DNA from 2 places in the Mycobacterium sp. pW045 genome. Region 1 is predicted to be linked to the other one. Evidence: riboswitches for the same ligand, from Rfam matches in the RefSeq annotation. Region 1 holds a riboswitch; the other holds the start of a gene.
The links. Region 1 has a riboswitch for cobalamin ahead of ACAG20_RS05600 (ABC transporter substrate-binding protein). Riboswitches for the same ligand answer to the same signal wherever they lie in the genome.

Region 1 (4,194 bases):
CCAGCCAACGGTATGCGGCCAGGTAGTGGTGGCTCGGCGGCAGCTCCGGGTCGTGGTAGATGGCCACCGGGTTCTCCCCGAAGCCGCGCGGCGGCTGGATCATCAGCACGACGTTGCCGGATCGCAGTGCGGCCAGCACGATCTCGCCGGCATCGTTGACGAACAGGGTCCCCGGGGCCGGGCCCCACGCCGCCGTCATCGAGTCGCATAGCTCGTCGGGCAGCTCGGCGGTCCACTGCGCGTACTGCTGCGCGGTCACCCGTACCTGGGCCTCGGTCAGCTGCGCGGCGGACAGCCAGTCCTCGTCCTGGCCACCGGCCTCGATCAGGGTGTGGATCAACCGGTCCCCCGCCTGCGTCTCGTCAGCGATGTCGAGCACCCCGAAACCGTCGCCGACGTCGTAGCCGGCGTCGGCCAGCCGGTGCAGCAGCCGCACCGCCGAGGCCGGGGTGTCCAGCCCGACCGCGTTGCCGACCCGGGAGTGCTTGGTGGGGTACGCCGAGAGCACCAGCGCCAGCTTCTTGTCGGCGTTCGGGATACGGCGCAGCACAGCGTGGTTGACCACCACACCCGCGACCCGGGCACAGCGTTCGGGGTCGGCGGCGTAGTGCGGCAGCCCGTCGTCGTCGATCTCCTTGAAGGAGAACGGCACCGTGATGATCCGGCCGTCGAACTCCGGGATGGCGATCTGGGTGGCCGAATCCAGCGGGGTGACGCCGTCGTCGTTGACCGCCCAGTCCGCCCGCGACGACGCCAGGCACAAGCCCTGAAACACCGGAATATCCAGTGCGGCGACCTGTTCGATGTCCCAGGCGCCGTCATCGTCGCCGGCACCCACGGTCGCTGTGGCGTTCATCGCACCGCCGGCCGCCAGCATGCAGACCACCACTGCATCCAGGGTGCCGAGTGCCTCGAACAGCTCGTCGGGGGCGTTGCGCAGCGAGGCGGCGAAGATCGGCACCCCGACCGCCCGGCCGGTGGCGTCGATGGCGTCGGCCAGCGCGTGGGCGAACCCGGCGTTGCCGCTGACTTCGTGGGCCCGGTAGTACAGCACCCCGACCCGTACCGCATCGGGTGCCTCGTTCGGCTCGCGAGACCCGTATCCCCATTCCGGGATCACCGACGGCTCGTCGAAGCCCTCGCCGGTCAGCAACACCGTGTCGCACAGGAACGCGTGCAGCTGCGCCAGATTCGCCGGCCCGCCCTCGGCGAGGTAGGCGTGCGCCTGCGCCGCCAGCCCGATCGGGACCGTCGAGCACTCCATCAGCTCGGCGTTGGGTGATCGCTCGCCGCCGAGCACCACCACCGGCAGCCCGGTGGCGCGCAGCAGCGTCAGCTCGGCGTCGATCTCCGCGGACGAACCCAGGATCCGCAGCACCACGACATCCGCCCCGTCGAGCACCGGTTGGATGTCCTGGCGCGCCGGGTTGCCCAGGGTGTAGGCCGCTCCGCTGGCGCGGGCCGACAGCAGGTCGGTGTCGGACGTGGACAGCAAGGCGATGCGCCGGGCATCAGACATCGGGGTTCCTCCTCGGGGTTCGCGCCCCATTCGGTCGGGTGTCCCGCGGCCAGTATCTGGCTGACGGCGCACCACGAACCGCGCCGCTCACAGTGGCGGAACCGCCCCGGAATCATTCGGCGGTCCCAGTGCCGGCTCGCCTCCGCCGCCCCTTCGGGCCACCTCCGTCGAGCCTCGCTGGACCGCCGGAATTACACCGGGTTCCTGACGCCACGAGACGGCGGCCAGCCTAGCCCAGCACGGCATGCAAGAATGTCGCCGGTAAGGCGATGGCAACACAGTGAGGAAGCCGGTGCGAATCCGGCGCGGTCCCGCCACTGTCATCGGGGAGTGACCCTCATCGGCCACGGTCCGCCACGTGTGGGGCTGGAAGGCGAGGCGAGCAGTGATCCGAGAGCCAGGAGACTCACGTCATCGCGTCCTCCGAACCGGGGCGGTGTACCCCGAGGAAGCTGATGCACGCCCATGTTCCGTGCGCTGCGGGTAGTTCCCGTGCTGGCCACCGCGCTAACCCTGGCGCTGGCCGGCTGCGCGGCCGAGCACGCCCCCCGCACCGCCGACGGGCGGCAGGACTGCATTACCGACTTCGATCCACACGCCGACTACTTTCCCGACAAGTCGACGCTGTCCGAGGCCACCAACTTCGCCATCGAATACCACCGCAGCTACCAGATCCTGACGGTGCACCGCCCCTACCTCGGCGGCACACCGGTGTCCTATGTGCTGGTGCGCTGCGGGGCGCCGGCCCCGGCATTGAGCGGTGAACTGGCTGCCGCCCAACGCATCACCGTTCCGGTGCGCAGTCTGTATTCGGGCTCGACGACCCATCTGGCGATGATCACCGAACTCGACAAGGCCGACGTGGTGACCGGGGTGGCGAGCCCGGCCGCGGTCGCCGACCCACAGCTCCGCGAGCGCATCGACGCCGGTGCGACCGTCGGCTACGCACCCGGCGGGCAGGTCAACATCGAAAGCGTGCTGCACGCCGGCCCCGATGTGCTGGTCACCCAGGGCATGGACGACGCCGGCTACCCCAAGCTGCGTGAAGCCGGCCTGCCGGTGGTCGCCGACGCCGAATGGCTGGAGGCCACCCCGCTGGGCCGCGCCGAGTGGATCAAGATGTTCGCCGCGCTGACCGGCGCCGAACGCCGGGCCGGGCAGGTCTACCAGGGCATCCGCCAGCGCTACCGGGCGCTGGCGGCGCAGGCCTCGGGGGCCGCGCCCACCGAGGTGCTCCTCGGCACCATGTACTCGGGCCACTGGTCCATGCCCACCGGCGCCAGTTACTCCGGGCGGCTGGTAGCCGACGCCGGCGGCAGCTACCCGTGGCTCGCCGACGACGGCGCCGAGAGCCGGCAGCTGAATTTCGAATCGGTCTACACCCGCGCGGCAGACGCACCGGTGTGGCTGGTCACCGACGACTGGGCAACCGTCGATGACGCGGTGGCACGCGACAGCCGCTACCGCGAACTCGCCGCGGTCCGCACCGGCCAGGTGTGGTCGGCGACCAAGGCGATCGGACCCGGTGGGGGCAACTTGTACTGGGAACGCGGCACCGCGCGACCCGATCTGCTGCTCGGCGACCTGGTCGCCATCCTGCATCCCGAGCTGGCCGATCGCGGCCACGACTTCGAGTTCTACCGGCAGGTCCCACGATGACGGCCGCCGCGGTGCGGCCGGGGCGCGCCACGCTGGTGCTGGCCGGGCTGATCGCCGCGGTGCTGGTGCTGGCGCTGCTGGGGCTGGCGTTGGGGCCGGTGCGGGTACCGCTGGCCGACACCGTGCGGGTGCTGTTCGGCGCCGACGCATCCGATCCGCGCTGGCAGGTGATCGTGGCCAACATGCGGCTGCCGCGGGTGCTCACAGCGCTAGCCGCCGGATCCGCCCTCGGGGTCGCCGGCCTGCAACTGCAGACGCTGTTCCGCAACACCCTGGCCGACCCCTACATCCTCGGGGTCAGCTCCGGGGCCAGCCTGGGTGTGGCGCTGGTGGTGCTGGCCGGCGGTGCCGCCGGCGCCGGCTTTCGCACCACCGGCGGCAGCCGCGCCGGGGAGGTGCTCGCGGCGGCACTCGGCGCGGCGGCGATGTTGACGCTGGTGCTGGTGTTGTCGCGCTGGACCCGGTCGGCGGCGACGCTGCTGCTGATCGGGGTGATGATCGGAGCGGCCAGCACCGCGCTGGTGAGCCTGGCGCTGGTGTACTCCGACCCGCAACGGGTGCAGCAGTACCTGCTGTGGGGCTTGGGCAGTTTCGCCGCGACCGGCTGGGCCGACCTGCGGCTGCTGCTGCCGCTGGTGGCCGTCGGGCTGATCACCGCGGCGATGACGATCCGGCCGCTCAACGCCCTGCTGCTCGGGGAGAGTTACGCGGCGACCATGGGCATCAACGTGCACCGCGCCCGCATCGTCACGGTCGCCTCGGCATCATTGCTGGCGGGGGTGACGACTGCGTTCTGCGGGCCGATCGCCTTCCTCGGACTGGTGGTTCCGCACGTGGCCCGCATCGCCGTGGGCACCTCCGATCATCGGGTGGTGCTGCCGACGGTGATGTTGCTGGGTGCGGTCGCCGCGCTGGCGTGCGGCATCGTCAGCCAGGTCCCGGGAAGCGATCTGGTCATCCCGATCAACGCGGTGACCGCGCTGGTCGGAGCGCCGGTGGTGATCACCGTGCTACTG
Region 2 (4,194 bases), on a different contig from region 1:
GCATCATCACCGGGTCGGCGCCGGCCAGCGTGGCGGTGTGCACCCGCGCCAGCGGGGTCAGCCCCAGCTCCTGCGCCTTGGCCGCCGACATGAACAGCAGCGCCGCCGAACCGTCGGAGATCTGGCTGGAGTTGCCGGCGTGGATGACGCCGTCTTCCTTGAACGCCGGCTTGAGCTGGGCCATCTTCTCGATAGTGGTTCCGCGGCGGATGCCCTCGTCGTCGCTGACGGCATTCCCCTCAGCATCCTTGATCGCGACGATCTCGTCTTTGAACGCGCCGGAATCCTGGGCAGCGGCGGCCTTCTCGTGCGAGGCCAGCGCGAACTCGTCGAGCGCGGTGCGGTCCAGGCCCCACTTCTCGGCCATCATCTCCGCGCCGATCCCCTGGTTGGGGGTCTGGCTGTAGCGGTTGCGGAACGCCTCCGGGTAGGGGTGTCCACCGTTGGCCAGCGATGAGCCCATCGGGGTCCGCGACATCGATTCGACGCCGCCGGCGACGACAACGTCGTAGTGCCCGGCGACCACACCGGCGGCGGCGAAGTGCACCGACTGCTGGCTGGATCCGCACTGGCGGTCCACCGTCACCCCCGGCACGGACTCGGGCCACCCGGCGGCCAGCACCGCGGTGCGCCCGATGTCGAGGGCCTGCTCGCCGGCCTGCATCACGCAACCCCAGATCACGTCGTCGACCAAGGCGGGGTCCACACCCGCCCGGGTGACCAACCCGTTGAGCACCTGGGCGGACAGTTCCGCCGGGTGGACCCCCGACAGACCGCCGTTGCGCTTGCCGATCGGCGAACGCACCGCTTCTACGATGACTGCTTCGGCCATGGGTGTTCTCCTTTGTTGCTTCGGGGCTGGTTGCCCTCGATTGTCAACCGCGGCGCTCGGCTGGTGTCAACGGGGGTCGCTCCACGCTTCGCGTACGGTCAAAGTCATGGCACGCGTCGTGATCTTCGGCGGCCACGGCAAGGTCGCCCTGCTGCTCAGCCCGATCCTGTCCGAGCGCGGCGATCAGGTGACATCGGTGTTCCGCAACCCCGACCACAGCGAAGAAGTGGCGGTGACCGGCGCGGTCCCGGTGGTGGCCGACATCGAACAGCTGGACACCGACGCCCTGGCGGAACTGGTCGCCGGGCACGACGCGGTGGTGTTCTCCGCCGGGGCCGGCGGCGGCAACCCCGCCCGGACCTACGCGGTGGACCGCGACGCCGCGATCCGGGTCATCGATGCCGCCGGGCAGGCCGGGGTGCGCCGATTCGTGATGGTGTCCTATTTCGGCGCCGGGCCAGGGCACGGCGTGCCCGAGGACGATGCGTTCTTCCCGTACGCGCAGGCCAAGGGCGCCGCCGACGCTCATCTGCGAGCGAGCGACCTCGACTGGACGGTGCTCGGCCCGAGCCGGCTCACCCTCGAACCGGCCACTGGCCGCATCGAGACGGGCGCCGCAACCGACAAGGGAACGGTCTCGCGAGCCAATGTCGCACAGGTGATCGCGGCCTGCCTGGTCGAGCCGTCAACGAGTCGCCGCACCATCGAGTTCAACGATGGCGAGACCCCCATCCTGGAGGCCCTGCAAGCCAGTTGACCAGGTAGTCTTGGCCACGCAACTGGTTTGCCGGTACCGCCGCAAGGTGGTGTCGGCATCGAGCACAACGTGGGTTTTCCGCGGTGTGCGAGAGGGAACCCGGTGAGAATCCGGGACTGTCCCGCAGCGGTATGCAGGAACGACCGCCGTCCAAGGCACTGGTCACGAAGTGACTGGGAAGCGACGGCCACTAGGAGCACCGTCGGTGCGCGCCTGCGAGTCCGAAGACCTGCCTGTTGTGCCGGGTGCGCCGCGCCCGGCGGATCACCGCCTCGCGGAATGGGCGTCTGGTTTTTGAGGGTTATAGTGCATTAAATGTGCACGGGACCGGATTGGCTGGACGACCGCCGGCGGTGACCCACCCTCCGATTGAAGGATCAGATCGTGACCGCTCAACCCTTTACCTGCACCATTCTCGGCTCACCGCGGATCGGTCCGCGCCGCGAACTCAAGCGCGCCACCGAGAGCTACTGGGCCGGCCGGATCGGCCAGGACGAACTGCGGAACGTCGGAGCCGGCCTGCGCCGCGACACCTGGGCGCAGTTGGCCGCCGCCGGGCTGGACTCGATACCGGTGAACACCTTCTCCTACTACGACCAGATGCTCGACACCGCGGTGCTGCTCGGCGCGCTGCCGGCTCGGGTCGCCGGGGTGGCCGACGAGCTGGACCGCTACTTCGCCGCGGCCCGGGGCAATGCCGAGATCGCCCCGCTGGAGATGACGAAGTGGTTCGACACCAACTATCACTACATCGTCCCGGAGATCGGCCCGGAGACCACGTTCGCACTCAACCCGGCCAAGGTGCTCGCCGAGCTGGCCGAGGCCAGGGAGCAGGGCTTCGGCGCAAACGTGGCCCGGCCGGTGATCATCGGACCCATCACGTTCCTGCTGCTGAGCAAGGCCGTCGACGGAGCACCCGCGCCCATCCACCGCCTCGATGAGCTGACCGACGTCTACGCCGAACTGCTGGGCAAGCTGGCAGACGCCGGGGCCGAATGGGTGCAGATCGACGAACCGGTGCTGGTGACCGACGTCTCCGCCGACGCCCCCGCGCTGGCCGAGCAGGTCTACGCCCGGCTGGGCGGGTTGAGCAACCGGCCGGCGATCTTCGTCGCGACCTACTTCGGCGACCCGGGTGCGGCGCTGCCGGCGCTGGCCCGCACCCCGGTCGAGGCGATCGGTGTCGACCTGGTCTACGGCCCGAACACCAAGATCGCGTCGGTGCCGGAGTTGGCCTCCAAGACCCTGGTCGCCGGTGTGGTCGACGGCCGCAACATCTGGCGCACCGACCTGCAGGCCGCACTGGCCAAGCTGGCGTCGCTGCTGGGTTCGGTCGGCTCGCTGGCCGTCTCGACATCCTGCTCGACGCTGCACGTGCCCTACACGCTCGACGGTGAGAGCGGGCTCGACGACGACCTGCGCAGCTGGCTGGCGTTCGGCGCGGAGAAGGTGAGCGAGGTGGCTACCCTGGCGCGCGCGCTGCGTGAGGGCCGCGATGCCATCGGCGACGAGATCGGCGCGTCCAACGCCGCCGTCGCCTCCCGCAAGGCCGATCCGCGGCTGAACAACGCCGACGTCCGCGACCGGATCGCGACCATCACCGCGTCCGGCGCGCGCCGCGGCAGCGCCGAGGCACGCCGCGCCGCGCAAGCCGAACGACTGCACCTGCCGCCGCTGCCCACCACCACCATCGGGTCGTTCCCGCAGACCGTCGACATCCGCAAGGCCCGGGCCGCGCTGGTCGCCGGCGAGATCGACAGGGACGAGTACACCCGCCGGATGAAAGCCGAGATCGCCGCGGTGATCAAGCTGCAGGAGAGCCTCGACTTGGACGTGCTGGTACACGGCGAGCCGGAGCGCAACGACATGGTGCAGTACTTCGCCGAGCAGCTGGAGGGGTTCTTCGCCACCGCCAACGGCTGGGTGCAGTCCTACGGCAGCCGGTGCGTGCGTCCACCCGTGCTGTTCGGCGACGTCTCGCGGCCGCACCCGATGACGACTGAGTGGGCCACCTATGCGCAGTCGCTGACCGACAAGCCGGTCAAGGGCATGCTCACCGGGCCGGTGACCATCCTGGCGTGGTCGTTCGTCCGCGACGACCAGCCGCTGGCCGACACCGCCAACCAGGTGGCGCTGGCGATCCGCGACGAGACGGTGGATCTGGAGTCCGTCGGCATCGCGGTGATCCAGGTCGACGAGCCGGCGCTGCGGGAGTTGCTGCCGCTGCGCAAGGCCGACCAGGAGGCCTACCTGACGTGGGCGGTCGGCGCGTTCCGGCTGGCGACGTCGGGGGTGTCGGATGCGACCCAGATCCACACCCACCTGTGCTACTCGGAGTTCGGCGAGGTGATCGGGGCCATCGCCGACCTGGATGCCGACGTCACCTCGATCGAGGCCGCCCGCTCGCACATGGAGGTGCTCGACGACCTCAATGCGATCGGGTTCTCCAACGGGGTGGGGCCGGGCGTCTATGACATCCACTCCCCGCGGGTGCCATCCACCGACGAGATGGCCACCTCATTGCGGGAAGCACTTGACGCCGTTCCGGCGCAGCGCTTGTGGGTCAACCCGGACTGCGGCTTGAAGACCCGCAAGACCGACGAGG

Region 2: another riboswitch for cobalamin. It lies ahead of metE (5-methyltetrahydropteroyltriglutamate--homocysteine S-methyltransferase); the one in region 1 lies ahead of ACAG20_RS05600 (ABC transporter substrate-binding protein).

What each region holds. Positions count from the first base shown of each region.
Region 1 is NZ_JBGGKU010000003.1:165,931-170,124, reverse strand. Features, by position in the region: gene cobN (cobaltochelatase subunit CobN) at 1-1,519, opposite strand, end outside; cobalamin riboswitch at 1,755-1,948, shown strand; gene ACAG20_RS05600 (ABC transporter substrate-binding protein) at 1,985-3,178, shown strand; gene ACAG20_RS05595 (FecCD family ABC transporter permease) at 3,175-4,194, shown strand, end outside.
Region 2 is NZ_JBGGKU010000010.1:94,018-98,211, reverse strand. Features, by position in the region: gene ACAG20_RS16555 (acetyl-CoA C-acyltransferase) at 1-832, opposite strand, end outside; gene ACAG20_RS16550 (SDR family oxidoreductase) at 939-1,589, shown strand; cobalamin riboswitch at 1,644-1,841, shown strand; gene metE (5-methyltetrahydropteroyltriglutamate--homocysteine S-methyltransferase) at 1,959-4,194, shown strand, end outside.